2 regions of the Microbacterium sp. S1037 genome follow, and region 2 is predicted to be linked to the other one. Evidence: predicted binding sites of a transcription regulator. Region 2 holds the regulator's gene; the other holds the start of a gene.
What was found. Region 2 encodes HspR, which represses chaperone genes until heat shock. Its sites were predicted from a motif close to AAGTTGAGTCNNNNNGACTCAACTT; they were not measured.
Positions count from the first base shown of each region.

Region 1 (15,644 bases), on a different contig from region 2:
GACTCGGTGACGATGACGATGCTCCCGGATGCCACGATGTGGGGCTGGCACGTCATCGCCGCCGCGCTCACCACCGCCGCCCTGCACCGCGGGGAGCGGACCGTCGCGCACCTGCGCGAACTCGCCGTCCGGCTCGGTGCCTGGCTGCGCGCGCGGGTCCGTATCCTCACCGACGCGCCCGGACCGACCCCCGCGCGTCGTGTCCTCGCGGATGTCGTCGCCGACGTGCGAGCCGTCTCGGTCCTGCTGGCGGCGACCGCTCGACGGCGCGGCCCACCTCTCGGCGCACACTGACGCCCGCCCCGCGTGATCCGTCGCGGGGCGTTCGGTCGTCGGCATCCGGTTCCTGACGCTCCTCAGCGCTCGGCACCCGCCGCGACCGGCCCGTCGTGCACACGCACGGCGGGGATTCGCGTCCTCCGAGACGCCCGTGTCCGTCGTGCCGTGCCGTCGCCTGCGTGCGTGGGCAGCGCTGTGCGCTGAATCCGCGCCGTCGCGGCGCGCTCGGCATTGCCGAGAGAGAGAACCCCATGATCCGCCTCCGCGCTGTCGCGGTCGGATGCGCCGTGGCCGTCGTCGTCGTTCTGACGTCGGTCGTCCCGGCATCCGCCCACGATCAGCTGTTATCCAGTTCACCCGCTTCGGGTGAGCGTCTTCCGTCCGCTCCCGAAGAGATCACCCTGACCTTCTCGGCCGATGTCCTCGATGTGGGCGCCGACATCATCGTCGCCGACGCTGAGGGCACCGACTGGGCGGTCGGCGACCCCGCCATCGCGTCCGCGACCGTCGCGGTCGGCCTCACCGAGGGCATGCCCGCTGCGGGCTACGAGGTGCGCTGGCGCGTCGTCTCGAGCGACGGTCACCCCATCTCGGGCGTGATCCCGTTCACCGTCGGCGACGCAGCCCCTCTCGAGCGGGCACCCGCCTCGGCGAGCGCGCCCGCCGTCGCGGCCCCCGTGGCCGACGATCCGGGCATCCCCCGCATCGTCGTCGTCGCCGCCCTCGGCGCGGGCATCGCCCTCGCCGCCCTCCTCCTCGTTTCTCTCCTCCGCCGCGCCGCGCGCGGCCGACAGCCCGGAAAGGCCTCGTCATGAACACTCGCTCCCTGCGCTTCGGCGCCCTCGCCCTCGTCGCCTGCCTCACCCTCGCCGGTTGCGCCGGCACGACCGCGCCCGCTCCCGCCGCCGAATCGGCGTCGTTCTCCAGCACGGACGTCTGGGTCAAGGCCGCCGACGGCGGGATGAGCGCCGGCTTCGGAGAACTCACGAACACCGGCGACGCCGACCTCACCGTCGTCTCGGCGACGAGCCCCGCCACCTCGTCGATGCAGTTGCACGAGACCGTCGCGAACGAGGACGGCCAGATGGTCATGCGCGAGGTCGAGGGCGGGTTCGTGATCCCGGCCCACGGCTCGCTCACGCTCGCCCCGGGCGGAAACCACCTGATGTTCATGGACGTCACCTCTCCGCTGCGTGCCGGCGACGACACGACGATCACGCTGACGTTCTCGGACGCGTCGACCGTCGACATCACCGCCCCGATCAAGGAGTTCGCCGGAGCGAACGAGAGCTACGACGGCGGCGACATGGGTGACATGGACATGGGTGACATGGACATGGGCGAAATGGACATGGGCCAGTGAGGGCGCGTCTCGACACGCGCCGCGGCCCGACTCGGCGCACGTTCATCATCGGTGGGGCCGTCGCGGGGGTCGGCGCGGTGGCCGCGATCGGCGTCGACGCCGCGGCGTCGGCCCAGGCTGGCCCTGCCTCGACACCGCTGAACGGTGACGTGACCGTGCCGTTCTACGGCACCCACCAGGCGGGGATCGACACCGACGCCCAGGCGCACGCGTCGCTCATCGCGCTCGACCTGCGGCCCGACGTCGATCGCGACGGCATCCGTCGTCTTCTTCGGACGTTGACCGATGACGCCGCGCGCCTGACGCGCGGAGAAGCGGCCCTGGCCGACACCGAGCCCGAGCTCGCGACCGCCCCGGCCCGCTTGACGGTGACCTTCGGCTTCGGGCCCGGGCTCGTCGCGCGGGCCGGTGCTCTCGCCCCGTCGTGGTTGCGACCGCTGCCGGCGTTCTCGATCGACCGGCTCCGGCCCGACTACGGCGACGGCGACCTGCTGCTGCAGATCGCCGCTGATGATCCGGTGACCGTGGCTCACGCCGCACGAATGCTCCTGAAGGACGCACGCGCGTTCGCCGCCCCGCGGTGGGTGCAGCAGGGTTTCCGACGGGCACACGGCACCGAGCGGCCCGGGACGACCATGCGCAACCTCTTCGGACAGGTCGACGGTACGGCCAATCCCGTGCCCGGCACGACAGCGTTCGACGAGGTCGTGTGGGCGCGCGAGGGATGGATGGCCGGTGGAACAGGCATGGTGGTGCGCCGCATCGCGATGAACCTCGACACCTGGGACCGCCTCGACCGCCCCGGCCGTGATCAGGCCGTCGGACGCTTCCAAGCGACGGGCGCACCCCTGACCGGGACCGACGAGTTCGACGAGCCGGACTTCGACGCGAAGGATGCCATCGGCTTCCCCGTGATCCCGGAGTTCTCGCACCTGCGACGGTCGCGGTCGGACGATCCGGCGGAGCGCATCTTCCGCCGCGGGTACAACTACGACCAGACTCCGCCCGCGGGCGAGGTCAGCGACGCGGGGCTGGTGTTCGTGTCGTTCCAAGCCGATGTCGATCGACAGTTCGTCCCGATCCAGCAGCGCCTCGACCAGCTCGATCTGCTCAACCAGTGGACGACGCCCATCGGCTCGGCGGTCTTCGCCGTGCCGCCCGGGTGCGCCGAGGGCGGCTTCATCGGAGAGGGGATCCTGTCATGACGACAACGCGACCGGACGGGGCTTCCCCGCTGCCGGAGACCCCGTCGGGTACCGCCCCTTCGAGTGTCCAAGACACCCGGAGCCCCGGGGCCGGGAGTCCGGGTGTTCTGGACACTCGACCCGGTCGCGGTGCCGAAGGCGTGGCATCCGGTGCCGGCCGCAGAGGGTGGTTCACCGCGCTCCTGCGGCGGGTGCACTTCTTCGCGGGGATCCTCGTGGGACCGTTCATCCTCGTCGCGGCGGTGAGCGGCGGACTTTACGCCCTCACCCCGGTCGTCGAGAGGGTCGTCTACTCGCACGAGCTGACGGCGACCTCGAGCCTGCCCGGGATGCCGTTGGCCGACCAGATCGAGGCCGCCGAGGCCTACGTCGGTTCCGGTGCCACACCCGTCGCCGTGCGGCCCGCGCCCGAACCCGGCGCGACCACACGCGTGATGTTCGCCGACGACACGCTGCCCGAGAGCACCACGCGAGCGATCTTCGTCGACCCCGCCACGACCGAGATCCGCGGCGATCTCCCCGTCTACGGCACGAGCGGAGCACTGCCGGTCCGGCACTGGATCAGCGATCTGCACCGTTCGCTCCACCTCGGCGCCCTGGGCCGGTGGTACAGCGAGCTCGCGGCATCCTGGCTCGGAATCGTCGCGCTCGCGGGACTCGGACTCTGGATCGGGCGCTTCGTGCGCAGCCGCCGCGGGCGCCGCGATCTGCTCCGCCCCAACCGGTCGCACCGCGGTTACCGTCGCCTGTCGGGCTGGCACTCGGCGGTCGGGATCTGGGTCGTCCTGGGGGCGCTCTTCCTCTCGGCCACCGGGATCACGTGGTCGACGTTCGCGGGCGCGAACGTGACGGACCTGCGCGCGGCGATCGGCGGGGGGACGCCCTCGCTCGACACCTCGCTCGAGGGTGCCGCCGCCCACGGGGGAGACCATGCCGAGCATCTGGGCGGTTCGCCCTCCGCGCCCGCGGGGGCGGCGAATCCGCCGACCTTCGACGCGGTGCTCGCGATCGCGAAGCGCATCAACGTCGACAGCGGCGACGTCGAGATCCGCCCGCCGGCCGCTCCCGGCACCGCCTGGGTCGTGCAGGAGATCCATCGCAGCTTCCCGACGGAGGTGGATGCCGTGGCGATCGACGGCGCGACGATGGAGGTCGTCGACCGCGTGGACTTCGCGACCTTCCCGCTCCTCGCGAAGCTTTCGCGCTGGGGCATCGACCTGCACATGGGCTCGATGTTCGGTCTGCCGAATCAGATCGCTCTGTTCGCTCTGGCGGTCGGGATCGCCGCTCTCGTGGTGCTCGGCTACGCGATGTGGTGGAAGCGGCGCCCGACGCGGGGACTCGCGGCCGCCCCCGCCCGGGGAGCCCTTCGTGGTGCTCCGTGGTGGGGCGTCGCGATCGTGCTCGCCGTGGCGGTGCTCATCGGATCGGTCCTGCCGATGGTCGGTTACCCGCTCGCGGCGTTCGTCGTGCTCGACGTGCTGCTCGGGTGGTGGGGGCGACGCGCGGCGGTCCGACGGGTGACGGGCGCTGGGCTCAGCTCAGGACCTGGTGCATCGTCACGGAGCCGGTCGTCGGCTCGGTGAAGCCGAGGCTGCGGTAGAGCGCCTGGCCCGGCGGGTCGGCGAGGAGTGTCACATAAGCACCCTCGGGGGCCTTCTCACGGATCTCCGCGAGAAGGCCCTCGAGGATGCGGCGTCCGAGTCCGCGCCGCTGGTAGGCGGGGAGCGTCGCCATGTCGGCGACGAGGAAGTACCACCCGCCGTCACCGACGACCCGGCCCATCGCGACCGACCGGCCGTCGGCATCCACGATCCGTCGCCACGCCCAGCTGTTCGCCAGGGCCGGTGCGCCCTGCTCGGGGCGCTTCGGAGTCAGCCCGGAGGCGCGGCGCAGCTCGAGATAGTCGTCGAGCGTCGGGGCGAGGGGTTCGAGGCGGAGGTCGTCCATCGGACCAGCCTGGCACGCGTCGGATGCGGGGCTGGCGCGGCTCAGGCGTCGTCGGGGTCGGGGAGGTTCTGGGCGATGCGGCTCGAGGCGGCGGAGTCGCGACCCACGCCGGGCTGATACTTGGCGATCGGGTCGTCGCCGTCGACGTGCGGCTCCGGCGCCGTGTCGTCCACGGGCTCTCCCGCTGACGTGTCCTCGTGGTGGCGCGAGGTCGAGTCGCTGCCGCCCCGGGCATCATCGGTGCCGCGCTCCATGCCGCCGTCGGCCGCGCGCGTTCCGACCCCGGGCAGGTCGTTCTGGCTCGACACGTTCTGCACGCGCGCATCGTCGTCGGTGTCGATCTCGGTCGCGGCGACAGCGCCGCTGTCGGCTCCCGCGCCGCCCGCGGGGACGTCGGCGGCGAGACCGTCGGAGTCGGCGACGGTGTCGCCGTGATCGGCGCCGGGGAGATTCTCGGGGGTGGGAGTGTGCATGGACGTTCCTTCCGTGGGGCGTGTGGCCACGTTAGGCGCGGGGTCCGACATCGGCGGCGGGGTTGACGCCGCCGTCACGGCGGCATGGCAGGATCTTCGGATGACGGCCACTTCCCCTTCCCAGCGGTACTGCGTCGTCGCCCTGTTGGCTCCTCTGGAGGTGGGCGACCGTGTCGCGCGAAGCGCATGGCCGGCGCACGTGACGCTCGCCTCGAACTTCCTCGCGGAGGCATCGACCGCTGAGCTCGTCGAGATCCTCCGCGAAGTGCCGTTAGCGGATGAGCCCTTGACGTTCCGGGTCGGTGACGTGGCCATGTTCGGTTCGCAGCACGACATCGCCGTGCGGCTGGTGGAGTCGCCGCGCGCGAACCATCTGCACGGGCTCCTGACAGACCGTCTCGAGCATCTCGCGGGCTTCGCCGCGGACGAGCCCGCCTACTGGCGGGGTGGCTTCCGACCTCATCTCACGTTGGGACCCGCCGTCCGTGCGGTCGACGGGGAGATCATGCGGTCGACACGTGTCGGGATCGCGCGGATCCAGGGTGCCGAGGCAGAACTCGTGGGAGCTGTCTCCCTCGGGTGACGAGGCGAGGAGCCTCCTGCAGCGTGGTTCGCACGGGTGGCGGGCCGCCGACGTCGCCGACCACCCTCCCGTCCCGGGAGATCTCCCAGCCGCTGATACACCGGGCGGGGGGCGCTCCGAGGCGGCGGCTCAGTCGGTGTCGACCGCGCGGCGACCCCGCACGATCGTGAGCAGCGCCGCCGCGACGAGCACCGCCCACGACAGCACCAGGGCGATGGATGCCAGGGCGTGGCGTGGCGCTTCCGGCGAGGGCGCGGGGTCGAAGACCGCGTAGCCGAATGCGCTGAGCAGCAGCCCGAGCGACCCGACGAGGTACAGGGTTCCGAGCAGTCGACCGAGACGGGCGACGGGGGCGTGCGCCATGGTCAGATCAGTCCCTTCAGAATCGCCGCGACGAGGCCGGCGAGTGCCGTCAGCAGAGCGCCGAACAGGCGCACGTACCACCTCGCCCCGCGTTCGGCGAGCGCCAGCCACCCCAGCACTGCCAGGATCACGAGTCCCGACACCGAGGCACTCGCGAACGACGCCGTCTCGGGCAGCACGCCGACGACACCCAGGGCGAGCAGCGCGATCGGCACGATCGGACCGATCAGGATGCCGCTCGAGTGGGTCAGCGCCAGCGAGATCGACGCGCGCACCCCTGAGAAGGTATTGCCGCGGACGCCGTGCGTGGCGATGGTCACGGCCACCACGTGGGCCGTCCAGATCGCGGTGGAGGCGAGAATGCCGGAGAAGAAGACATCGGTCAGCGAAACCCCCGGCTGCGTACCGGCCAGCACGCCTGAGACGAGGATGGTGCCGTAGATGGCTTCAGGCGTCGCGATGACGTAGCGCAGCGGTGTGGCGCGCGCGGAGGGAGGAGTGCTCACGCTCACATTCTGAGGGACGCTGTTTCCCCCTGTCGCCGCGACGGGCGGGATCGTCGCGGTCATCCTCGAACCGGCCGACCGAGGTGCGCGGGAGGCGTCGAGGTACCCGCGGCGGCAGACCCGTCGGGCCCCGGCATCCGACCGCCCCGATGTCGGAAGCGCTGGCTAGGCTCGAGAACAGCGTCGAAAGGACACCCCATGCAGCAGCGCCCCCTCTCCCGTACCGGCCGCGAGGTCTCGGCGATCGGTCTCGGAACCTGGCAACTCGGTGCCGACTGGGGAGATGTCAGTGAAGACGACGCGCGGGCCGTGCTGGCAGCCTCCGCCGAGGCCGGCGTCACGCTCTTCGACACGGCCGACGTCTACGGTGACGGCCGGTCCGAGCAGATCATCGGGGATTTCCTGAAGAGCGCGGATGCCACGGGCATCACCGTCGCCACCAAGATGGGCCGCCGCGAAGACCAGGTGCCCGAGAACTACGTGATGGAGAACTTCCGCGGCTGGCTCGACCGTTCGCGGCGCCTGCTCGACACCGAGACCCTCGACCTCGTGCAGCTGCACTGCCCGCCGTCCGCGGTGATCGACGACGATGCCACGTGGGATGCCCTCGACCAGCTCGTGTCCGAAGGGGTGATCGCTGCGTACGGCGCCTCGGTCGAGACGATGGACCAGGCATTGTCGGCCCTGACACGGCCGAACCTCACCAACCTGCAGATCATCTTCAACCCGTTCCGTCTCAAGCCCCTCGACGAGGTGCTGCCGCTCGCGGCCGAGAAGAACGTCGCCGTGTTCGCGCGCGTGCCGCTCGCGAGCGGGTTGCTCTCGGGCAAGTATTCGCGGTCCACGACGTTCGCCGAGAACGACCACCGCTCGTACAACCGCAACGGCGAGGCATTCGACAAGGGCGAGACGTTCTCGGGCGTCCCGTTCGACGAGGGCGTTGCCGCGGCCGACGAGCTCAAGGCATCCCTCCCCGAGGGGGTGACGCTGCCCGCGGCGACGCTCGCGTGGATCGCGTCGCGCGAAGGCGTCACTTCGGTGATCCCCGGCGCACGCTCGGTGTCTCAGGCCACGGCGAACGCCCAGGCCGCTGAGCTGCTCGAGGGCGGCTTCGACCTCGACGCGTTCGACGCTCTCGTCCGCGACGTGTACGACCGCCGACTGCAGGCCGAGATCCACCCGCAGTGGTGACCCGCGCATGAGGAAAGCCGGGTCCGCTCATGGAGCGGACCCGGCTTCGTCGTGGGGAGGAGACGTCAGCTGACGTCGCCGCGCCAGGCGCCGGACTCGGCGCCGCGCGACTCGATGTACTCCTTGAAGTTCGCGAGGTCCTTCTTGACCGAGTGATCGTCGGCGCCGAAGACCGCGCCGAGCTTCTCGAGGACGCCGGTGGGTGCCCAGTCGATCTGGACCGTGACCCGCGTCTCGTCGTCCGACAGGCGGTGGAAAGTCACGACGCCGGCGTGGTTCTCGTCACCGCCGATGCTGTTCCACGCGACCCGCTCGTCGGGGTGCTGCTCGGTGATCTCGGCGTCGAACTCGCGCTCGGCCCCGGCGATCTTCACCTTCCAGTGCGTGAGGGTGTCGCTCTTCTGCGTGATGGACTCCACGAAGCTCATGAAGTGCGGGAACTCCTCGAACTGCGTCCACTGGTTGTACGCGACGCGGACGGGAACGTTGACGTCGATGGTTTCGATGACCTGTGCCATGGTGTCCTCTTTCGTGTGGTTTCCGGGGCTGTTCCAGTCTTCGGCCGTCGTGGCCGACGTGCCCCCGGGGTTGAGGGATCGGCACGGATGACCTATACGCGCGGGTGCCGTGGCGACGGCGTTGGGCGCGGCGGCGATGGCGTGGGGATGCGGCCATAAACGCGATTCGCGCGCAGAAACGCGAGGAGAGCGCGTTTATGGTCGCGGATCGTGTTTATGCGCGGGCGGGCGCCACCGGGCGCCGGGTCGGCGCTGCGCGGTCGCGCGTGCGAACGCCCCGGGCGCCGGGTCGCACCCCCGGGAGCCCCCGTGTCAGGCACGCCCCCGCAGGATCAGGTGCCAGTACACCCAGGGCAGGACGCGGCGGTCGGCGATCCATGAGAGATACCGCTCCCGGTACAGCGAGCGCCAGAACGGGATCGTCGGCTGCAGCCGGCCCCACCGGTCGAACTCCGCGAAGACGACCGTGCCGCGCGACACCGTGAACGGCACCACGCTGTACCCGTTGTACTTCTGCGTGGGCGCGCGTCCCCCCAGAACGGCGCGCAGGTTCTTCACGAGCGCCTTGGCCTGCTGACGGATCGCGCCGCCCGAGCGCCGGGTGGCGACCGCCGCCGCGTCGCCGACGGCCCAGATCTCCGGGTGCCGCACGTGCTGAAGCGTCTCGGGATCGACGTCGACGAACCCGTGCGGATCATCGGATGCCGCGAGCCCACTGCCCGCGATCCACTCGGGCGCCCGCTGGGGAGGCACGGCGTGCAGCACGTCGTACTCCAGCGTCTCCTCCGCGCCGCCGCGACCGATCGTGAGCGTGCGGGTCTCGACATCCACGGATCGAAGGTCGCGACTGTAACGCACCTCGATTCCGTACTCGTCGAGTTTGCGCTGCAGCTCGCGATCGACGGCCGGGATGCCGAAGGGCACCGGGTCGGGGCAGACGAAGACGACGCGGATGTCGTCGCGCACGCCGATCGCGCGCCACCAGTCGCACGCGAGGTACATCGGCTTCTGCGCGGCCGCGCCGCACGAGGCGGGTTCGGGCGGTTGCGTGAACACGACGGTTCCCGACCGGAGATCGCGCAAGGCCGCGGAGGCCTTCGCCGCGAGCGCGTAGTCGTAGTTCGAGACGCCGGAGTCCGCGGCCATCGCCTCGGGCAGTCCGGGGACCTGCTCCCACGCCATGCGCATTCCGGCGCAGACGACGAGCTGGTCGTAATCGACGCGCCCGCCCGAGACGAGATGGACGCGCCGGGTCTCGGCATCCACCGTGAACACCTCGTCGCGCAGCCACCGCACCCCCGGAGGGATGACGTCCGCCTGTGGCCGCGCGGCTTCCGAGGCGCGGGCAGCCCCGCCGGCGATGTGCGACTGGAGGGGGGCGAAGACGTGGAGCGTCCGCGGTTCGATGACCGTGATGTCGGCCAGACCGGCGCGGTGCAGGCGCCCGGCGACCGACAGTCCGGCGTTGCCGCCGCCGACCACGACAATGCGGGGATTCGTCATGCCCTCACGCAACGTCATGTCGTGGACCCGCGCCAGCGCCTTGACAGCCGCGGTGGGTGACGCGCCTACGCGAAGGTCGCGGCGGGGAGGCTGTCGTCCGCGGGTTCCGGCACGACGTACAGGCCGGTGGGGGAGTTCGCCGTCGACATGAGCGCTTCGAGCCACGCGCGGTTCACCGCCGGTGGACGCCCGCCGTTGAACTTGAACACGAGGTTCGCCCGGGGATGAAGCCACACCGCGGTCCGTCCGCCGCCCGTGCTGATGTCGTCCTTCCACACGAAGTAGAACGGCTCGCCCCGCCGCAGCTTGTTGCCGATCACGACCTGGAGGTGCGCCAGGAGGCGATCCTCGAACTCGTTGCGAACGCCGCCCTCGTAGATGAACTTGCCCACGTCTCCCTCTCCGCGGACGATCCCGCTGCTGTGTCCGTGCCATCGAAGTCGCTCGCGAGAGCCACGCGGCCCGGCGCGCGCCGAAGGACGGCGGCTTTGCGTACGAGTCCCCGCACTTTGCTGCCGGGGCGTGACGCGTCCTGCGTAGTTTTCCCAGTAGTCGGGTTCGGCCGCGGAAGGGCTGTCAAGGGGCGCCCCGCGGCGCGAGACCCGCGATGGGATGAAGGGGTTGCCAACGAAAGGACCTCTCATGAGCGACGCCTCGATCGACCCGTCCACCCCCGACGTTCCCGTCACCGACCCCGACGGCGGGCTCTCCGGGGCTCAGCCGCTGCGCGACGGTGACACCTCCATCGAGCCCGACCCCGCGCTCGACCCCGCGCAGGCCGAGTGGGATGCCACGACGGCCGTCAATGCCGGTGTCGACCCCGACGACATCAACCCCGCGACGGCGACGGGTGCCGATCCGGCCGAGATCCCCGCGGACGACAGCGACATCCCGCTCGAAGACATCCACCCGGAGTCGACCGGGACCGACTCGCAGGGCGAAGACCCCGGCATCGTTGAGCTCGGCGAGGAGGGTCAGGGCGACCTCGCCCCCGAGGACCTCTGAGCCCCACTCGCGTGGGATTCGACCGTGCGCACAGAACCGTGCGCACAGAACGGTGCGCACGCCGAGAGGGCCGGCCCCCGAAGGACCGGCCCTCTCTGCGTGTGAATCTCACTGCTCGATGAGCTGCGGGGTGCTCTCGTGCGCTTCGATGACGCCGTCGTGGTCGTCGGTCGAGACGGCGATGCGGCGCGGCTTCGCCTTCTCGCTCACCGGGATCGTCACGCTCAGCACGCCGTTACGGTACGAGGCGCTGATGTTGTCGGTGTCGATGCCCTGGCCCAGGTTGAGCTGCCGCACGAACGAGGCCGTCTCGCGTTCGCGCGTGATCCACTTCACGCCCTCGCCCGAGGAGAGCGTGCGTTCGGCGCGGATCGTCAGCAGCTGACCGTCGACGTCGATGTCGACCGATCCCGGGTCGACGCCCGGGAGGTCGGCGGCGAGGACGTAGTGGTCGCCATCGCGGTAGAGGTCCATCGGCATCCGTCGCGGTCCGCCGCCGCGGCGAGCGTCGAGAAGGGTCGACGCGAGGCGGTCGAGGTCGCGGAAGGGGTCGTAAGTGGCCATGTCGATACTCCTTTTCGATCTGTCCGTTGAAGTTGAGTCGAGTTCGCTCAACTGACCTCAGATTAGCACTCGCGTGGCGAGAGTGCCAAGGGTTCGCACGCGTGGTCGTCACGCTTTTCGGGATGAAACCCGGATGCCACGGCATCCGAGTCCCTTCCCTTTTCCGTCTGCTCCCCACGGCGTACCGTCGCGCGGAGTTGAGGGGAGACACGCCTGTGCGTCGGCCTCAGGGATCGGCGTGTCGGACGTGAACTCCGCTCGACGGTACGGCGGCTCGGGAGGTTGTGCGGCAGATGAAGCGGCAGAACTCGTACCGTCGCGCGGAGTCCGTCGGCGACGCGCCGGGGATCAGGGCCCCGGCACCGGCGCGCCGCGCCCCGACTCCGCATGACGGCACGCCGCGCCGGGCGGAAACTCCGCACGACGGCACGCCGCGCCCGGACTCCCGAGCCGCCCCGTCCGCCCTCCCCGCGCGATAGCGTCGTCGGGTGACGGATGCCGCGGCGAAGCCGCACCTCGTGCGGGCCCTCTGGGGCGCGACCCATCCCGGTCCCACGCTCGTGGTCACCGTCCTCTCCCTCGCGCTCGGGATCGCCGCGGGCGTCGAGCCCGCGCGCCTCGCGCTGCTCGTGGTGGCCGTGTTCGCGGGTCAGGTCTCGGTGGGCCTCTCCAACGATGCGATCGACGGGGCGCGTGACGCCGCCGTCGGCCGCACCGACAAGCCCATCGCCGGGGGAGCGGTCACCCCGGAGCGCGCGCTCGCGGTGGCCGTGGCATCCGCGATCCTCGCCGTGGGGCTCTCGGTGCCGCTGGGCCCGGGTCTCGTCGCGGCGCACGCGATCGCGCTCGCGTCGGCGTGGGGCTACAACGCCGGGCTGAAGTCGACGCCGTTCTCGATCGCGCCCTTCGTGCTGAGCTTCGGGCTCTTCCCCTCGTTCGCGACGCTGTCGGCTGTCCCGCCGGCGCTCGCGGCGCCCTGGGCGTCCGTCGCCGGGGCGGCGCTCGGAGCGGCCGTCCACCTCACCAACGTCGTCCGTGACCTCGACGACGACCGCCGAACCGGCGTAAGGGGACTCCCGCACCGGCTCGGGGCGCGCGCCTCGGTGGTACTGGCCGCGTGCGGGATCCTCGCCGGCGCAATCGCGGTGTTCCTGGGGACGGATGCCACGGCCCTCGGCCTGGTCTTCTTCGTCGCCGTCGCGACGGTCGCGGTCGCCGCGGTGGTCGTGGTGTTCGTGAGGTCGCCGGGGCGGGCGGTGTTCCAGCTGACGATGCTGGCGGCGTTGCTGCTCGCCGCGCAGCTCGTCGTGGCGTGACGGCGCTCGGGCCGTTCGGCGACGGCCCGGTGGCTTCCACAGGCTCAGCCACCTGCGTTGCGGCGGTGGGGGCGGGCTCCGGTGGCTTCGACGGGCTCAGCCACCTGTGTCGCGGTGATGGATCACCCACCTGTGTTTCGGCGGGCGGGGCGAGGCGCCGGCGGACTCAGCCGCCTCGGCGCCCCGCCCCGGACCGTGATTTACTGCGGGCGCACCCGCAGGTGCGTCACGCCGCCGTCGACCTCGAGGGCCGTCCCCGTGGTCGACCCCGACAGCGGACTCGCGAGGTAGAGGATCGCGCCCGCCACCTCGTCGGGCGTGACCATGCGGCCCGTCGCCTGCCGAGCGTCGAGCGCGGCACGCTCGGCGACCGGGTCGGGGAAGTTCTGCAGCATTCGCTCGACGAAGGGCGTCGACACCGTGCCGGGGCTCACGCAGTTCACCCGCACGCCCTCGCGCACATGGTCGGTCGCCATCGCGTAGGTGAGCGAGAGGATCGCGCCCTTCGAAGCGTTGTAGACGGCGCGCTGGGGGAGGCCGTTGAGCGCCCCGATCGAGCACACGTTGACGATCGACGCACGCTCCGAGCGCTTGAGGTAGGGCAGCGCGGCGGCGCACGCGCGGGCGGTGCCGCGCACGTTGATGTTCAGCACGCGGTCCCAGTCGGCCTCGGTGGCCTCCTCGACGGTTCCTACGCAGCTCACGCCCGCGCTGTTCACCAGCACGTCGACGCCGCCGAACCGGTCCGCGACGGCGGCCAGGGCGGCATCCACGGAGTCCCGGTCGGTCACGTCCGCACCGAATCCGGTCAGACCCTCGTCGAGATGGTCGGTGACCAGGTCGAGCACGGCCACCCGCGCCCCCCGCGCGGCGAACGCCTGCGCGGTCGCCAGACCGATGCCCGAAGCCCCGCCGGTCACCACGACGGAAAGACCGTCGAACTCGCCGGCGCTCATGCCTGCACCATCGTCTGACGCGCGCGGCCGAGACCGTCGATCTCGAGCTCCACCACGTCGCCGGCCCGGAGGTAGGGAGTGTCGGGGAGACCCAGGGCGACGCCCGCGGGGGTTCCCGTGTTCACCAGGTCGCCCGGGCGCAGCACCATGAACTGCGACAGGTACCAGACGACGTACGCGACGGTGAAGATCTGCGCGGAAGTCGAGCCGTTCTGCCGCTCGACGCCGTTCACCGAGAGACGCAGACCGAGAGCCTGCGGATCGCCGACGTCGGATGCCGGCACGAGGTCGGGGCCGAGCGGGTTGAAGGTCTCGCAGCTCTTGCCCTTGTCCCACTGGCCGCCGCGCTCGAGCTGGAACTCGCGCTCGGAGACGTCGTGTGAGACGACGTATCCCGCCACGTGGGCGAGCGCCTCGTCGGGGGAGGCGAGGTAGCGCGCGGTCGTGCCGATCACGACCCCGAGCTCGACCTCCCAGTCGGTCTTCGTGGACCCGCGGGGGATGAGCACGTCGTCGAAGGGACCGACGATCGTCGAGGGATCCTTCATGAACACGACGGGCTCCGCGGGGACGGCGGCTCCCGTCTCGGCCGCGTGATCGTGGTAGTTCAGGCCGACGCAGACGATCTTGCCGGGGAGCGCGATGGGCGCTCCCACGCGGAGGGATGCGGCATCCGGAAGGATCGGCAGCTCGCCGTTCTCGGCGGCGGCGCGAGCGCGGGCGAGGCCGTCGTCGGCGAGGAAGGCGCCCGTGATGTCGGCCGTGAGCGGACGCAGGTCGTAGACCGAGCCGTCGTGGCGCAGGACGGGGATCTCGGCGCCGGGATCGCCGAGTCGAGCGAAGGACATGGATTCTCCTTGGGGTGGGTGGTTCAGGGGTCAGCGGGTGACGGGATCGGCGGATGCCGCGCCCTCGAGCTCGGATCGACGGATGCCGCCCTGCCAGTCGCCGGGGTGCAGGCAGGCGTAGGCGCCGGCCAGGGCAGCGGTGCGCAGGCGCCCCGCGGGGTCACTCCCGGCGAATCGCTCGGACAGGTACCCGGCGGCGAACGCGTCTCCCGCGCCGACCGTGTCGACCGGGGTGATGGGGACCGCGGCGATGCGGTGCAGCTCGCCGTCGATGACCGCGACCGCTCCGTCGCCGCCCAGGGTGACGACCGCGTCGGCGGGGCCCGCCGCGGCCAGCGCCCGGGCGAGCTCTTCGGGCGCGGTGTGGGGGTGCAGCATCCGCGCCTCGTCGTCGCTGGCGAAGACGATGTCGGCGAGCCCGATGACGTGCGCGTACGCTTCGACGGCCTCGGCAGGGTCCCAGAGCCTGCTGCGGTGGTTGACCGCGAACGACACGAGCGCGCCTGTGCCGCGAGCGCGGTCGACCGCGGCGATCACCGTCTCGCGCGCCGAGTCCGACAGAGCGAGGGTGACGCCGGTCACGTGGAGGATGTCACCGGTCTCGAGGGGAAGGTCCTCGAGGTCGGCGGGCTCGAGTCGACTGCCGGCGCTGCCTCGGCGGTAGTAGTCGACGGTCGTGGCGCCCGCGCGCGGTGTCGACTTGAGCATGAGGCCGGTCGGGGCGCCGGCGTCGAGGAGGGCGCGCACCTCGACGCCCTCGGAGCGGAGGTCGCCCACCACGCGACGACCCAGAGCGTCGTCGCCGACGCGACCGAGCCACGTGACGGGGACGCCGAGGCGGGCCAGTCCGATCGCGGTGTTTCCTTCGGCCCCTCCCGTCGCGATGTGCGCCTGGGACGTGTGCTCCCAGCCGCCCACACCGGCACCGAGGACGAGCCCCATGCTCTCGCCGAGCGTGACGACGCGGCTCATCGGGCGGACCGTGCCGCGTCGCGGATGCGCGCGCACTCGGCGGCCGCGG
Region 1 covers NZ_JBLWIG010000003.1:394,133-409,776, forward strand. The annotation lists gene ACMW4R_RS16920 (hypothetical protein) at 1-294, shown strand, start outside; gene ACMW4R_RS16925 (copper resistance CopC family protein) at 531-1,094, shown strand; gene ACMW4R_RS16930 (copper chaperone PCu(A)C) at 1,091-1,642, shown strand; gene ACMW4R_RS16935 (Dyp-type peroxidase) at 1,639-2,847, shown strand; gene ACMW4R_RS16940 (PepSY-associated TM helix domain-containing protein) at 2,988-4,433, shown strand; gene ACMW4R_RS16945 (GNAT family N-acetyltransferase) at 4,384-4,797, opposite strand; gene ACMW4R_RS16950 (hypothetical protein) at 4,839-5,270, opposite strand; gene ACMW4R_RS16955 (2'-5' RNA ligase family protein) at 5,371-5,853, shown strand; gene ACMW4R_RS16960 (hypothetical protein) at 5,983-6,216, opposite strand; gene ACMW4R_RS16965 (hypothetical protein) at 6,219-6,722, opposite strand; gene ACMW4R_RS16970 (aldo/keto reductase) at 6,921-7,913, shown strand; gene ACMW4R_RS16975 (SRPBCC family protein) at 7,979-8,431, opposite strand; gene ACMW4R_RS16980 (NAD(P)/FAD-dependent oxidoreductase) at 8,744-9,934, opposite strand; gene ACMW4R_RS16985 (hypothetical protein) at 10,000-10,326, opposite strand; gene ACMW4R_RS16990 (sugar ABC transporter ATPase) at 10,577-10,939, shown strand; gene ACMW4R_RS16995 (Hsp20/alpha crystallin family protein) at 11,048-11,503, opposite strand; gene ACMW4R_RS17000 (UbiA family prenyltransferase) at 11,992-12,819, shown strand; gene ACMW4R_RS17005 (SDR family NAD(P)-dependent oxidoreductase) at 13,020-13,775, opposite strand; gene ACMW4R_RS17010 (fumarylacetoacetate hydrolase family protein) at 13,772-14,623, opposite strand; gene ACMW4R_RS17015 (sugar kinase) at 14,654-15,595, opposite strand; gene ACMW4R_RS17020 (bifunctional 4-hydroxy-2-oxoglutarate aldolase/2-dehydro-3-deoxy-phosphogluconate aldolase) at 15,592-15,644, opposite strand, start outside.
Region 1: a site for HspR is predicted at 11,533-11,557, ahead of ACMW4R_RS16995 (Hsp20/alpha crystallin family protein). Genes of this name have one in related genera too.

Region 2 (15,644 bases):
GCGGCGAAGTAGGTCGCGATGATCGACGCCGTGATCTGCCCGAGGGAGATGACGAGCATGATCATTCCGCGCGACCAGATGAAGTTCGTGTCGCCGCGAGCCACGCCCTGATCGATGATGTCGGCATTCAGACGCGGCAGGTACAGGGATGCCATGGCCGCGGCGAACTGGAAGATCAGCAGCGCGAGCAGCAGCCAGCGGTACGGCCTGAGGTAACGGATGAGGAGTTTGGCGAGCACGGAGCCCTCCGGAATCACTGGATCACGGTCGCCATGACCGCCATCTCAGCCTGGCACGGACCTCCGACATCGGCACTCCCCCGTCAGCGAAACCGGTCGCCCGCGAAGGCATGTCCCCATTTGTGCAACGCGAGGGGCCCAAATCTGCACATTTCGGGACATGGATGCCAGGGAGCAGGGCCACGGCACCGGCGCGCCATCGCGCCAACGGGCCTGCGCCAGACGCCAGACCCCAGCACCACGCCGCCGGCGCGCGAGATCTCAGCGCGCGACGAGCGGCGCCGCCACCCGGCGCCCGTCCTTCCACACACCCGCGGTCAGCGGCATCCCGGGTCGGTAGGCGAGGTGCGTCGCGGACGGTGCGTCGAGCAGGTGAAGGTCGGCGCGATTCCCCACGGCGATCGATCCCACGGCGCCGTCACCGGAGGCACGACCGAGCGAGATCGCCCCGCCGCGCGTGGCCGCTCGCACCGCCTCGGCGACGCTCAGCCCCATCTGCAGCACGGCGGTCGCGACGCAGAACGGCATCGAGGTCGTGTACGACGTACCCGGATTGCCGTTCGACGCGATCGCGACCTCGACCCCGGCGTCGAGCAGTCGCCGGGCCGGAGCGAGAGGAGCGCGCGTCGACAGGTCGCAAGCCGGGAGCACCGTCGCGACGGTCGACCCTCCCGCGAGCGCATCGAGGTCGGCATCCGAGACGAAATTGCAGTGGTCGACGCTCGCCGCCCCCAGCTCGACCGCGAGCAGGATCCCGTCGCCGTGGCCGAGCTGATTGCCGTGCACGCGCAGCCCGAGTCCCGCCGCCCGCGCGGCGGTCAGCACCTCGCGCGACTGCTCGGGGGTGAACGCCCCGCGCTCGCAGAACACGTCGGCCCACGACACGTACGGACGCACGGCGTCGAGCATCGGACCGCACACCTCGCGCACGTAGTCGTCGGCGTCGCGCCCGGCGGGCACCAGATGAGCGCCGAGGAAGGTCACGTCGTCGACGCCGGCCGCGGCAATCCGCGCGCTGCGCTCCTCGCTCGCGATGTCGAGCCCGTAGCCGGTCTTCGTCTCGATCCACGTGGTCCCCTGCGCGCGCGCCGCGCGGACGCGCCCCGCGAGGAGCCCGGCGAGGCGGTCGTCCGACGCCTCGCGGGTGGCATCCCGGGTCACGGCGATGCCTCCCGCGGCGTAGCTCTGCCCCGCCATGCGGGCCTCGAACTCCGCCGTGCGGTCGCCGTCGAAGACGAGGTGGGTGTGCGAGTCGACCCAGCCGGGCAGGAGCGCTCGGCCGTCGGCATCCACCCTCTCGTCTGCCGCTGGGGCGTCGGAGGCGGAGCCGATCCACGCGATCCGGTCGCCGTCGATGACCACGGCGGCGTCACGGAGCACGCGGTCCTCGTCGTCGACGGTCATCAGCTCACCGATGCGGGTGATGAGGGTGCTCACGATGTCATCGCCTTTCGCAGCAGGTCGCCGACCGGGCCGAGGTCGGTGTGCACGCCGTCTGCGGCACGCTCGCGTCCCCCGATGATCACACGCGTCACGTCGTGCGCGGTCGCGCTCAGCACGAGCTGCCCGGGGTCGCTCCCGGCGGTTCGGGCGCTGTTCTCGTCGACCACGAGGAGATCGCACGGCTGTCCGACCGCGATCGCGCCCACGCCACGACCGACCGCGGGCGCGCCCCCGCGGGTGAGCGCGGCGACGAGCTCGGTGGGAGCGAATCGTCCACGCCGACCCGAGGCGAGCCGCTCTCCGTGCTCGAGCGCGCGGGCTTCGAGCAGCGGGTCGACGACGGCGTGCTGATCGGTTCCGAGCGCGAGGCGCGCCCCCGCGTCGGCCAGGCGGCGGGCGGGACCGACGCCGTCGCCGAGGTCGGCCTCGGTGGTCGGGCACATCACGATCGTCGCGCGAGCGGCGCCGAGCGCCGCGATGTCGTCGTCGGTGAGGTGCGTGGCGTGCACGGCCGAGAGCCGCGGCGAGAGCAGGCCGCTGCGGGCCAGGAGGGCCGTGGGGGTGAGACCGGTCGCCTCGAGGCACGCCTCGTTCTCGGCCGGCTGCTCCGACAGGTGCACGTGCAGCGGGATCGCCGGATCGAGCTCGGCGCCGATCCGCTCGAGAGCGTCGACCGGGACAGCACGCACCGAGTGCGCGGCCGCACCGACAACGACCTCGGGGAACTCGTCGGCGAACGACGCGCGCAGCGCCGACAGCCGTGCGAGCCAGGCGGCGGCATCCGGATCCCCGAAGCGCCGCTGTGCGGGTTCGAGAGGTTCCCCGAAGCCGCGGGAGAGGTAACACGTGTCGAGAAGGGTGAGACGGATGCCACTGGCCCGGGCCGCGCGCGCAAGCGCGCGCTCCATCGCGTGAGCAGGCGCGTACGGCGAGGCGTCCGGCGCGTGGTGCACGTAGTGGAACTCGGCGACCGAGGTCCAGCCGGCGGCGACCATCTCGGCGTAGACCGCGGTCGCGATGCGTTCGTACGACTCGGGGTCGAGGCGGCCCGCTTCGCGGTACATCAGCTCACGCCACGTCCAGAAGCTGCCGCCGTCGCCGTGCGTGCGCCCGCGCAGCAGCCGGTGGAAGGCGTGCGAGTGCGCGTTGACTGCGCCCGGCAGCACGAGTCCGTCGAGGCGGTGGTCGTCGGCATCCGGAATTGTCCCGGTCGCGACGGAGTCGATGAGACCCTCGGATGCCGTGATGCGCACGCCCGATGCCACGGCATCGCCGATCCACGCCCGCAGGGCCCAGAAGGTCGTCACGACAACAGGTCCTGGAGGACGTCGGCGAGCGCCGTGGCGGACGCGTCGGCGTCCGCGTCGACGACGTGCTCTTCGGGCGAATGCGAGATCCCCGAGGGATTGCGGACGAACAGCATCCCGGTGGGAACGGCGCTTGAGAGGATCCCCGCGTCGTGACCGGCGCCCGTACGCAGGTGCGGGGCATCGCCGAGCGCCGAGCCGAGGCGGCGCGCGAGCGACGGATCGAAGCCGACCGTGGGACTCCACGATTCCTCGACGAGCACCGCCTCGCACCCGCGCGCGGCCGCGAGCTCGACGCACATGCGGTCGATGTCGGCGACGAGACGACGGGTGACGGCATCGTCGGGATGCCGAGCGTCGATCCAGAAGTCGACGGACGACGCGATGACGTTCGTGCCGCCGGGGACCGGCTCGAACCGGCCGACGGTGGCGCGCGCGTCGTCGACGGCCCCGGCCAACTCGGCGATGCGCCCGACCATTCCGGCGGCGGCGACGAGCGGATCGCGGCGGTCGGCCATGAGGGTCGTCCCGGCGTGGTTGCCCTCGCCGCGCACCGACACCTTGAACCGTCCGTGGCCGAGGATCGACTCCGCGACCGCGAAAGGACGGTCGAGGTCGATGAGGCCACGGCCCTGTTCGACGTGGAGTTCGACGAAGACGCCGATGCGCGCGAGCGTCTCGGGGTCGGGGCCGATCCCCGCCGGGTCGATGCCCCCGGCCGCGAAGACGTCGGCGAGCGTGTCGCCGTCACGGTCGGTGAGGCGGCGCGCGGCATCCGGAGACAACGCCCCCGTCAGCAGGCGCGAACCGAGGCACGCGACGCCGAACCGCGAGCCCTCCTCCTCGGGGAAGACCGCGATCGCGAGCGGCTTCGCCGGCGTCACCCCGCGCGAGCGCAGCACGTCGACCGCGGCGAGCGCCGCCGCGATCCCGAGCGGGCCGTCGAACGCCCCGCCACCGGGCACCGAGTCGAGGTGGCTCCCCGTGACGACGGCGCCGGGTCCCGGCATCCCCCACCAGGCCCACAGGATGCCGTTGCGGTCGACCTCGACGTCGAGTCCACGGGCCTCGGCCTCGGCGACGAACCACGCGCGGAGGTCACGCTCCGCGGTGGAGAAGACCGGGCGGGCGTAGCCGCCGCTGCGGGGCTCGCGGCCGATGCCCGAGATGGCGTCGAGGAGGGTTGTGACGGGGGTCATGAGTCGAGCATCGGGACGCGCACCCCGCGCTCGCGGGCGACCTCGATCGCGCGGTCGTAGCCTGCGTCGACGTGGCGGATCACACCCATGCCGGGGTCGTTCGTCAGCAGGCGCTGGAGCTTCTCGGCGGCGAGCGGGGTGCCGTCGGCGACCGAGACCTGGCCCGCGTGGATGGAACGACCGATGCCGACGCCACCGCCGTGGTGCAACGACACCCAGGTGGCGCCGGAGGCGGTGTTGATGAGCGCGTTCAGGAGGGGCCAGTCGGCGATGGCATCCGATCCGTCGGCCATCGCCTCGGTCTCGCGGTAGGGCGAGGCCACCGATCCCGAGTCGAGGTGGTCACGACCGATGACGATCGGGGCCGAGATCTTGCCCTCGGCGACGAGCTCGTTGAACCGGACGGCGGCCTTGGCGCGGTCGCCGTAGCCGAGCCAGCAGATGCGGGCGGGTAGCCCCTCGAACTCGACGTGCTCCTGCGCCGCCGTGATCCAGCGCTTCAGCCCCTCGTTCTCGGGGAAGAGCTCGAGGATCGCCTGGTCGGTGACGGCGATGTCGGCCGGGTCACCCGACAGCGCGACCCAGCGGAACGGGCCGAGACCCTCGCAGAACAGCGGCCGGATGTACGCCGGCACGAAGCCGGGGAAGGCGAACGCGTCGGCGTAGCCGCCCTGACGCGCCTCGTCGCGGATCGAGTTGCCGTAGTCGAACACCTCGGCCCCGCGCTTCTGGAACTCGACCATCGCCTCGACGTGGCGGGCCATCGAAGCGCGCGAGCGGGCGGTGAAGCCCTCGGGGTCGCGGGCCGACTCGGTGCGCCAGTCCTCGAACGCGATGCCCGCGGGGAGGTAGGCGAGGGGATCGTGGGCGGAGGTCTGGTCGGTCACGATGTCGACCGGCACCTCGCGGCGCAGCAGTTCCGGCAGCACCTCGGCGCTGTTGCCCACGAGACCGACCGAGAGGGCGCGTCCCTCGGCCTTCGCGGCGAGCACACGCTCGAGAGCATCGTCGAGGTCGGTGGTGACCTCGTCGAGGTAGCGCTTGCCCTGGCGACGGCGAAGGCGCGTCTCATCGACGTCGACGATGAGCACGACACCGCCGTTGAGCGTGACCGACAGAGGCTGGGCGCCGCCCATGCCACCGCAGCCGCCGGTGACGGTCAGGGTTCCCGCGAGGGTGCCTCCGAAGCGCTTGCGGGCAACGGCCGCGAAGGTCTCGTAGGTGCCCTGGAGGATGCCCTGCGTGCCGATGTAGATCCACGACCCGGCCGTCATCTGGCCGTACATCATGAGCCCCTCGGCCTCGAGACGGCGGAACTCGGGCCAGGTGGCCCAGTCGCCGACGAGGTTCGAGTTGGCCAGAAGGACGCGCGGTGCCCACACGTTCGTGCGGAACACCCCCACGGGCTTGCCCGACTGCACCAGCAGCGTCTCATCGTCGTCGAGGTCGGCGAGGGTGGCGACGATCGCGTCGTAGCTCGCCCAGTTGCGGGCGGCCTTCCCGGTGCCGCCGTAGACGATGAGGTCTTCGGGACGTTCGGCGACCTCGGGGTCGAGGTTGTTCATGAGCATCCGCAGCGGGGCCTCGGTCTGCCAGCTCTTGGCCGTCAGCGACGTCCCTCGCGGGGCGCGGATCTCGCGGTTTCCGGTCATGGTGTTCTCTCTCCTTCGACGTCTGACGACGCTCCGATCGTGCCGCTCTCGCGGACGAGGATGCGCCCGATCTCGGCGGTCTTGGCTTCGGTGGTGCGATAGCTGGGGACGACGACGGACAGGGATGCCACGACCCGCCCTCCCACGACGATGGGGGCGGCAATGGCGGTGACGTCGTCTTCCACACCCTGGGTGACGACGACGTATTCATCCCGCGCGACCTCACCGCCGAGCACGGCCCCGGCCGCGGAACCCTCGCGCGGAATGGTGCGACCGACCCAGCTGGAGTGGCGGATCGAGTGCGTGCCCTCGATGATCGCGATGTAGAGCGCGGTGTCGCCGGGACCGCGCACCGCGAGGTAACTCGACTCGCCTGTCTCGGCGACGACCCGCGAGAGGGCGGGCTCGGCGAGCGACACGAGGGCGTCGTTCGACAGCGCCCGCGCGCCGAGCTGGATCATGCGCACACCGGCCGCGTAACGACCGTCGTCGACGCGCCGGACGAACTCCTGCGCTTCGAGCGTGCGGAGCAGGCGCAGCGCGGTACTCGCCGAGAGGCCGACCGCCCGAGCGGCGTCCGCGAGAGTCAGGGGGCCGTCGTCGCAGACGGTCGCGAGCAGCGTCAGCGCCCGGTCGACGGTGCGTGTGGAGGCATCAGCCATGTCGTCTAGTGAAACGCACTTTCCATCGAATGGCAAGCGTGGAGGGTTCTAGGCTGGACCCATGTCCCGACTGCAGGCCGACGCTCCCGCCGACCGCTGGGTGCCCGTGACGGGCTCCCTCGGATTCCGCGGCCGCCGCCACCGCAAGGCCGCCATCGGCATGCTGCTGAACCAGGCGAACACCGCCGCGGGCTCGACGCCCCGGCCCGGGGGCGGAGCTTTCGCGTGGATCCTCAGCCAGGCCGCTCCGCTGCTCATGCGGCGCGCGGCCGGACGCGTGCTCGTGTGGGTGTGGAAGAGCGACCCCGAGCTGCTCGTCGTGATGGCGCAGCTGCAGGAGGCGACGCCGCAGCTGCGCACGGCGCGCGCGATGATGCCGATGGAGTACGACGACACCGAGTCGTTCCGGAACCCCTTCCTCGGCGTCGGCGAGAAGCTCGCGATGCCCCTGCCGAGCGACCCGAAGACGCCGCCGTTCGCGACCTACACGTGGGACACGGGCTCGCACTTCGTGACGGTCACCGCGGTCTGCTCCGACCGCGAGCGTTTCGGCACGGTCATCGGCGCTGTGGACGACATCGCCCGGACGGTGCGCATCGTCGACGACCTGAAACTGGGCGAGTCACCGACCGTTCTGCGACTCGATCCGGCGTGAGCCGGCGGCGCCTGCGGGAGCGTCAGTCGCCGTGCGCGTCGCGCGGACGCCACAGCACGATGTCGGTCGCGCGACGCACGCGCGCACCGTGGCGCAGGGTCACGACCGACCCGGTCGCCCCCGCCGCGAACACGCGCGCGCCCGGGCGGGACTCGCGCTCGGCGATGAGCTGACGCTCGAGCTCGCTCACGCGGCGCGACAGGTCGTGCACCTGCTGCTCGAGTGTCAACAGGCGCGCGATCGCGGGGAGACTCATGCCCTCGCTCGACAGGCGCGCGACCTCGCGCAGCTGCTGCACGTGCCGGCTCGAGTACCGGCGCGACCCACCCTGGGTGCGCGCGGGGACGACAAGGCCGAGCCGGTCGTACTGCCGCAGGGTCTGCGGGTGCATGTTCGACAGCTCGGCGGCGACGGCGATGGCGAAGATGGGGGAATCCTCATCGATCTCTCGGTCGGCCACGTCTTCTCCTCTCGCTCGTGCCGTTCGCCGGGTCCCGGCATCCGTGATCCCGGATGCCGAGCCCCGGCGTGGTGGTGTTATCGCGCCTTGGCCATCAGGTCGGCGCGGGGATTCTCTTTCGGTTCGAGCTCGTGGAAACGCTCGAGGGCCTCGCGGGCGGCGTCGTCGAGGTGCGCGGGGACCGCGACCTGGACTTCGGCGAGCAGGTCGCCGGTGCCCTTGGAGGTCTGGATGCCACGCCCCTTGACGCGCAGCACGCGCCCCGACGGAGTGCCCGGGGCGACACGCAGCCGCACCGGGTCGCCGCCGAGGGTGGGCACCTCGATGGTCGCGCCGAGAGCCGCCTCGGTGAAGGTCACGGGGACCGTCAGCCGCAGGTTGAGGCCGTCACGGGTGAACACCGGGTGCGGACGCACCGCGACGGTCACGACGATGTCGCCGCTCTCGCCGCCGTCCGGGGAAGGACGACCACGACCACGCAGGCGGATCTTCTGCCCGTCCGAGACGCCGGCCGGGATCTTCACCTTGAAGGGCTTGTTGTCCTCGCCCTGCAGCGTGATGGTCTCGCCCTTGGCCGCGGTGACGAAGTCGATCGTCGTGCGCGCCGTGACGTCGGCCCCGCGCTGGGGGCCGCCGAAGCCGCGGTATCCGCCCGTCGTCTGACCGAAGCGTCCGGAGCCGAAGCCCCCTCCGCCCTGGTCGAACATCGAGAAGAAGTCCTCGAAGCCGGCGGGACCGCCCGTGGTTCCCCCGCGCTGCTGACCGAAACGGCTGAACACGTCATCGAAACCGCCGCCGGCACCCGTCCCCGGAGCCGAGAAGCGCGCCCCCGAGCCCATGGCCCGGATCTGGTCGTACTCCTCGCGCTGCTCGGGATCGTTGAGCACCGAGTAGGCCTCGCTGATCTCCTTGAACTTGGCCTCCGCTTTCGCGTCGCCCGGGTTCGAGTCGGGGTGGTACTGGCGCGCCAGCTTGCGGTAGGTCTTCTTCAGATCGGCCGCGCTCACGCCCTTGTCGACACCGAGGACCTTGTAGAAGTCCTTGTCGAACCAGTCCTGACTCGCCATGTGTCCTCCTCTTAGGCCGGCACGGCGACGACGACCTTCGCCGGTCGCAGTTCGACCGAGCCGAGGCGGTAGCCGACCTCGACGACCTCGAGGATCGTCGTCTCCGTCGCACCCGGGGTCGGAGCCTGGAAGATCGCCTCGTGCTGCTGCGGGTCGAACACCTCGCCGACGGCGCCGTACGAGACCACACCGAGGCGCTCGGCCACGGCGCGGACCTTCTCGCCGATGGCGGCGAGCGGGCTGCCCTCGACGAGGTCGCCGTGCTTGGCGGCGCGGTCGAGGTCGTCCATGACGGGCAGCAGGCCCTTCACGGCCTCGCCCTTGGCGCGCTCGATCTCGCGCTCGCGCTGCTCCTCGGTCCGTCGACGGTAGTTCGCGTACTCGGCCTGCAGACGCTTGAGGTCGATCAGCAGCGACGCCTCCTTGTCGGAGGAAGCGCCCTCTGCGGCTGCCTCGGGAGTCTGCTCGGCGCCGAGGATGTCGTCGATGGTCAGGCCCTCGGCATCCGGGGTCTGGCCTGCGTCCTGCGTCTCGGACTGCTCGCCCGACGGCGCGGGGCCGGAGGTGTTCTCCTCCGGCCCCGTCTCGTCAGGACCGGCGCCCGAGCCCGTGGGCTGTTCGTCGTCCTTGTGTGCCATGTTCTCTGCTTACTTCTTCTCGTCGGGGTTCTCGTCGTCGACGACCTCGGCGTCGATGACGTCTTCCTCGGGGTTCGGCGTCTCGCCGTTGCCGGGCTGGCCCACGTTGGGGTCAGCGGGCTCGCCCGCAGCCTGCGACGAGGCGTAGATCGCCTCGCCGAGCTTGCCCTGGCTGGCGTTCAGCTTGTCGAACGCGGTCTTGACCGCGTCGTCGTCGTCACCGGCGAGAGCCGTCTTGAGCGCGTCGACGTCGCCCTGCACCTCGGTCTTGACCTCGGCGGGGAGCTTGTCCTCGTTCTCCTTGATCAGCTTCTCGATCGAGTACGAGAGCGTCTCGGCCTGGTTGCGGGTCTCGGCGGACTCGCGGCGCTTCTTGTCCTCCGCGGCGTTCTCCTCGGCCTCGCGGACCATGCGCTCGATGTCTTCCTTCGGGAGCGACGAGCCGCCCGTGATGGTCATCGACTGCTCCTTGCCGGTGCCCTTGTCCTTCGCGGACACGTGCACGATGCCGTTCGCGTCGATGTCGAAGGTGACCTCGACCTGCGGGATGCCACGGGGAGCCGGAGCGATACCGGTGAGCTCGAAGGTGCCCAGCGGCTTGTTGTCGCGGGTGAACTCGCGCTCGCCCTGGAAGACCTGGATCGCGACCGACGGCTGGTTGTCGTCGGCGGTGGTGAAGGTTTCGCTGCGCTTGGTGGGGATGGCCGTGTTGCGCTCGATGAGCTTCGTCATGATGCCGCCCTTGGTCTCGATGCCGAGGCTCAGGGGGGTGACGTCGATGAGCAGCACGTCCTTGCGCTCACCCTTGAGGACACCGGCCTGGAGGGCTGCACCGACGGCCACGACCTCGTCGGGGTTCACGCCCTTGTTGGCGTCCTTACCCGTCTCCTTCTTGACCAGCTCGGCGACCGCGGGCATGCGGGTCGAGCCACCGACGAGCACCACGTGGGCGATGTCGTCGACCTTGACGCCGGCCTCGCGGATGACGTCGGAGAAGGGCTTGCGGGTGCGGTCGAGGAGGTCCTTGGTGAGGTCCTCGAACTTGGCGCGCGTGATCGTCTCGCTCAGCGACACGGGGCCGGAGTCGGTCAGCGACAGGTAGGGCAGGTTGATCGAGGTCGAGGTCGAGCTCGACAGCTCCTTCTTGGCCTGCTCGGCCGCTTCCTTCAGACGCTGGAGGGCGATCTTGTCACCCGAGACGTCGACACCGGTGGTGTCCTTGAACTGCTTGATGAGGTACTCGACGAGGCGCTGGTCCCAGTCGTCACCACCGAGACGGTTGTCACCGGCGGTCGCGCGCACCTGGATGGTCGAGAAGTCGTCGTCCTTGCCCACCTCGAGCAGCGAGACGTCGAACGTTCCACCACCGAGGTCGAACACGAGGATGAGCTCGTCCTCCTTGCCCTTGTCGAGGCCGTAGGCCAGGGCGGCCGCGGTGGGCTCGTTGATGATGCGCAGGACGTTGAGGCCCGCGATCTCACCGGCCTCCTTGGTGGCCTGACGCTCGGCGTCGTTGAAGTACGCGGGGACCGTGATGACGGCATCCGTCACGCTGTCGCCCAGGTACTCCTCGGCGTCGCGCTTGAGCTTCTGCAGGATGCGGGCGGAGATCTCCTGCGGCGTCCACTTCTTGCCGTCGACGTCGAAGGTCCAGGTCGTGCCCATGTGGCGCTTGACGCTCGAGATGGTGCGGTCGACGTTGGTCACGGCCTGGCGCTTGGCGGTCTCGCCGACGAGCACCTCGCCGTCCTTCGTGAACGCGACGACCGAGGGGGTCGTGCGGAAACCCTCGGCGTTGGCGATGACCTTGGGCTCGCCACCCTCGAGGACACTCACGACGGAGTTGGTCGTACCGAGGTCGATTCCCACTGCACGTGGCATATGTGTCTCCTTGCTTGTGAGCCCGACCGGTGCCGAGCTCGTGGTTCTGATGAAGTCTTCTCACGGGTTGAGCCGCGATGACTCAAGGTTATCGCAGCCCCCGCGAGGCGTCAAGGAGACTTGATATGAATTGGCTCAACTTCGGGACGGCTGGGCGAGCCTGCCAACAGGGGGTTGTCCCACTTCTGGCGGTTCATGTCCCACTTATGGCCAGTCCAGGGGCGCTCAAGCGGCCATAAGTGGGACGAGGTGGCTCCGGAGGGGAGCGACGAGACGACGACGCCCCCGAACCGAAGGGGTACGGGGGCGTCGATGGATGCCGAACCTCGGGCCGCGACGAGCGCGGGGCACGGGGACGGATGCCGCGGACCCGGCGCAGCGGCCGCGCGGAGGCTCAGTCGCGGTCGCGGTCGAACGAACGGCGCTGCGGTCGGTCGCTGCGCTTCGCGGAGCGCCCGCCCTGGTCGAGGCGCAGGTCGATCAGCTGGCCCGAGATGCGGGTGTCGGCGAGACGGTCGATCGTGTCGCGCGAGAGGTCGGCGGGGAGCTCGACGAGCGAGAAGTCCTGGCGGATCTGGATCGCCCCGAAGTCGTTGCGACGAAGGCCGCCCTCGTTGGCGAGGGCCCCGACGATCTGACGAGGTTCGACGCGCTGGCGACGCCCCACCGCGATGCGGTACGTCGCGAAGCGGCCACCGCTGCTGCGGCGGTCTCCTCCCTCGCGCGGCTCGCGCGCCGGGCGGTCCGCGCGGTCGCGGTCGAACCGCGGCTGTTGGATCGTCTCCTCCTCGAGCAGCAGCGGGGTGTCGCCCTGCGCGACCACGGCGAGCGCCGCGGCCACGTCGGCCTCGGGCACGTCGTGGTGCGCGACGTAGTGCGCGACGACGTCGCGGAAGGTCGCGATCGCCGCCGTGTCTTCGAGGGCGGCGGTGATCGCGTCGTCGAAGCGGGTCAGGCGCGTGGCGTTGACGTCGTCGACGCTCGGCAGCGACATCTCGGTCAGCGGCTGGCGCGTGGCCTTCTCGATCGCGGTGAGCATGCGGCGCTCGCGCGGGGTGACGAAGCTGATGGCATCCCCGGTCCGACCCGCGCGGCCGGTACGACCGATACGGTGCACGTACGACTCGGTGTCGATCGGCAGGTCGTAGTTCACGACGTGGCTGATGCGGTCGACGTCGAGGCCGCGCGCGGCGACGTCGGTGGCGACGAGGATGTCGAGCTTGCCCGACTTCAGCTGATTGACCGTGCGCTCGCGCTGCACCTGGGCGATGTCGCCGTTGATCGCGGCGGCGGTGTATCCGCGGGCGCGCAGCTTCTCGGCGACGGTCTCGGTCTCGTTCTTCGTGCGGGTGAACACGATCATGCCCTCGAAGTTCTCGACCTCGAGGATGCGCGTGAGGGCGTCGATCTTCTGCTGGTACGACACCACGAGGTAGCGCTGCGTGATGTTCGCCGAGGTCGTGGTCTTGGTCTTGACCGTGATCTCTTCGGGGTCGTTGAGGTACTGCGCCGAGATGCGGCGGATCTGCGCCGGCATCGTCGCGGAGAAGAGCGCGACCTGCTTGGTCGAGGGGGTGTCGGCGAGGATCGTCTCGACGTCTTCGGCGAAGCCCATCTTGAGCATCTCGTCGGCCTCGTCGAGCACGAGGAACTTCAGCTCGCTCAGGTCGAGCGTGCCCTTGTCGAGGTGGTCCATGATGCGACCGGGGGTGCCGACGATCACGTCGACGCCGCGGCGCAGCGCCGACAGCTGCTGGCCGTAGCCCTGGCCGCCGTAGACGGGCAGCACCGAGACGCCCTTGATGTGCGCGGCGTACTTCTCGAACGCCTCGCAGACCTGCAGCGCGAGCTCTCGCGTGGGCGCGAGCACGAGGGCCTGCGGGTTCTTGTGCCCGGTCTCCATCTGCGACAGCACCGGCAGCGCGAAGGCCGCGGTCTTGCCGGTTCCGGTCTGGGCGAGGCCGACGACGTCGCGCCCCTGCAGCAGCACGGGGATCGTGGCGGCCTGGATAGCCGACGGAGTCTCGTAGCCCACGTCTTTCAGGGCCTTGAGCACGGCGGCATCCAGTCCCAGATCGGCGAAGGTGAGCTTCTCGGGGGTGGTCTCAGCCTCAGCGGAGTCGACGGGGGTTTCGGATGCCATGACTCCACGGTAGTCCGCTCCGCTGTCGCGCGCGGGCCTGAGGATAACCTGAACGCGCGCGCCGATGCCGGCGCGGCTGTCTCCCGGCGCACCGGGCGTTCACCGAAGGACCCTAGCGTGACCGACATGCCTTCCCCCGGGACCGCCGCCTCACGGAACGTCTCGACCCGACGCCCGGTCATCGCCTGGGCCCTCTGGGACTGGGGCTCGGCCGCCTTCAACGCCGTCGTGACGACGTTCGTGTTCAGCACGTACCTCGCGAGCGAACTCTTCGTCGACCCGGCGATCGTGGCCGCCGCGAACGGGAACGACGACGACCCCGCGCTCGTGCACGCCCTCGCCGAGAACGCCAGCATCGTCGGTCTGGCACTGATGTTCGCCGGCATCGTGGTCGCGCTGGTGGCCCCGGTGCTCGGCCAACGCTCCGACGGCACCGGACGCCGCAAGCTCTGGCTCGGCGTGAACACGGGTCTCGTGGTGCTGGCGATGGCCGCCATGGTGTTCGTCGAAGGCACACCCGCGTACCTCATCCTCGGCGCGACGCTCATCGCCGTCGGGAACGTCTTCTTCGAGTTCGCCAGCGTCAACTACTACGCGATGCTCACGCAGGTCTCGACGCGCGAGAACATCGGCCGCGTCTCGGGCTTCGGCTGGGGCATGGGATACGTCGGCGGAATCGTGCTGCTCGTCCTGCTGCTCGTGCTGTTCATCCAGAGCTTCGGGAATCCGGATGCCGGTGGCCTCCTCGCCGTGTCGAAGGACGGTGGCCTGAACATCCGGCTCGCGATCCTGGCATCCGCCCTCTGGTACGCCGTGTTCGCGATCCCGGTGCTGGTGCGCGTGCCCGAGATCCCGGCGCAGCGGCGCGAGGTGCGGGTGGGATTCTTCCGCTCGTACGTCGTGCTGTGGAATACGCTGCGGTCCCTCTGGCGCGACAGCCGGCAGGCACTGCTGTTCCTCGTCGCGAGCGCGGTTTTCCGCGACGGCCTGACGGGCGTGTTCACGTTCGGCGCGATCATCGCGGCGCAGGTGTTCGGCTTCAGCTCGACCGAGGTGCTTTACTTCGCCGTCGCGGCGAACGTCGTGGCGGGGGTGAGCACGTTCGCGGCGGGACGCTTCGACGACCGCTTCGGGCCGAAACGCGTGATCGCCGCCTCGCTGATCTGCCTGATCGTGCTCGGCGCGGCGATGCTCTTCATCGGAACGTCGCAGACCGGGTTCTGGATCGTGGGCCTCGGCCTGTGCGCCTTCGTCGGTCCGGTGCAGTCGGCGAGCCGGTCGTTCCTCGCGCGCGTCGCACCGGAGGGCCGCGAGGGCGAGATCTTCGGCCTCTACGCGACCACCGGACGAGCGGTGTCGTTCCTCGCCCCCGGCCTGTTCGCCCTGTTCGTCGGGCTGACGGGCGACACGCGCCTCGGCATCCTGGGGATCGTGCTCATCCTCGCCGTCGGCCTGGCGCTGCTGCTCCCGGTGAAGGCGAAGCCGGCCGCGATCGTCTGAGCCGCCGCGCTCGCTTCGTGTGTAGCGGCGTGGAGCCCCCGCGTTGCGGTCGGGCGCCGCACGGGGTCGAGGCGCGCGTGCGAAACTCCTGACTTTCCGCGCCGCCGCCCCGAACGCCCCCGTGACCTCACGGCGGGCGTCCCCCTCGCACGCGACTTCTCAGGAGTTTCGCCCGCGCGGCGCGGACGATCCCGGATGCCACGGACTCAGTCCCGCGGCCACGCCTCCGCGAATTTGGCCAGCAGACGCGCGAGATCGGCGCGCTCGGCCTCGGTGAACGACTCGAGCGCGGAGCGCACGGCATCCCGTCGCCTTCCGCGGAAACTCGAGATGAGCTTCTCGCCCTCGGGAGTGAGGCGCACGCGGGTGCGGCGGGCGTCGTCGGGGTCGGGCTCGCGTGCGACGAGACCCATCTGCGTCGCCTGCTGCACGAGGCGCGAAGCGCGCGGCTGATCCACACCCACCGCTTCGGCGATCTCGCTGACGGACAGGGCATCGGATGCCGCGACCAGCGCATCCAGCATGCGCAGGCGTGCGGGTCCGCCGAAGCGTCCGTGCGAGGGATCCGCCCACGGCGGCGCTCCGCGGCCCCACGGCCCGCCGTGGGAGTGGGGGTGGTGGTGATGCTCGTCCGGACCGAACGGGGGACGCGGGCGTCGCCCGCGCAGCTTCGCGAGAGCGGCGGCGATGTCGTCGGCGGGATCGGAGGTCACGAGGGAATTTTACATGTCGCTTGACAAGCATTCGGAATACATGTCACAGTACATTCGTTGTCACATGACATACATCGGCGGATTC
Region 2 covers NZ_JBLWIG010000001.1:455,608-471,251, forward strand. The annotation lists gene ACMW4R_RS01940 (ABC transporter ATP-binding protein) at 1-239, opposite strand, end outside; gene hutI (imidazolonepropionase) at 501-1,643, opposite strand; gene ACMW4R_RS01950 (formimidoylglutamate deiminase) at 1,673-2,989, opposite strand; gene ACMW4R_RS01955 (allantoate amidohydrolase) at 2,986-4,188, opposite strand; gene hutU (urocanate hydratase) at 4,185-5,840, opposite strand; gene ACMW4R_RS01965 (IclR family transcriptional regulator) at 5,837-6,502, opposite strand; gene ACMW4R_RS01970 (hypothetical protein) at 6,564-7,157, shown strand; gene ACMW4R_RS01975 (heat shock protein transcriptional repressor HspR) at 7,180-7,617, opposite strand; gene ACMW4R_RS01980 (DnaJ C-terminal domain-containing protein) at 7,695-8,684, opposite strand; gene ACMW4R_RS01985 (nucleotide exchange factor GrpE) at 8,696-9,322, opposite strand; gene dnaK (molecular chaperone DnaK) at 9,332-11,203, opposite strand; gene ACMW4R_RS01995 (DEAD/DEAH box helicase) at 11,598-13,346, opposite strand; gene ACMW4R_RS02000 (MFS transporter) at 13,473-14,846, shown strand; gene ACMW4R_RS02005 (MarR family winged helix-turn-helix transcriptional regulator) at 15,053-15,559, opposite strand.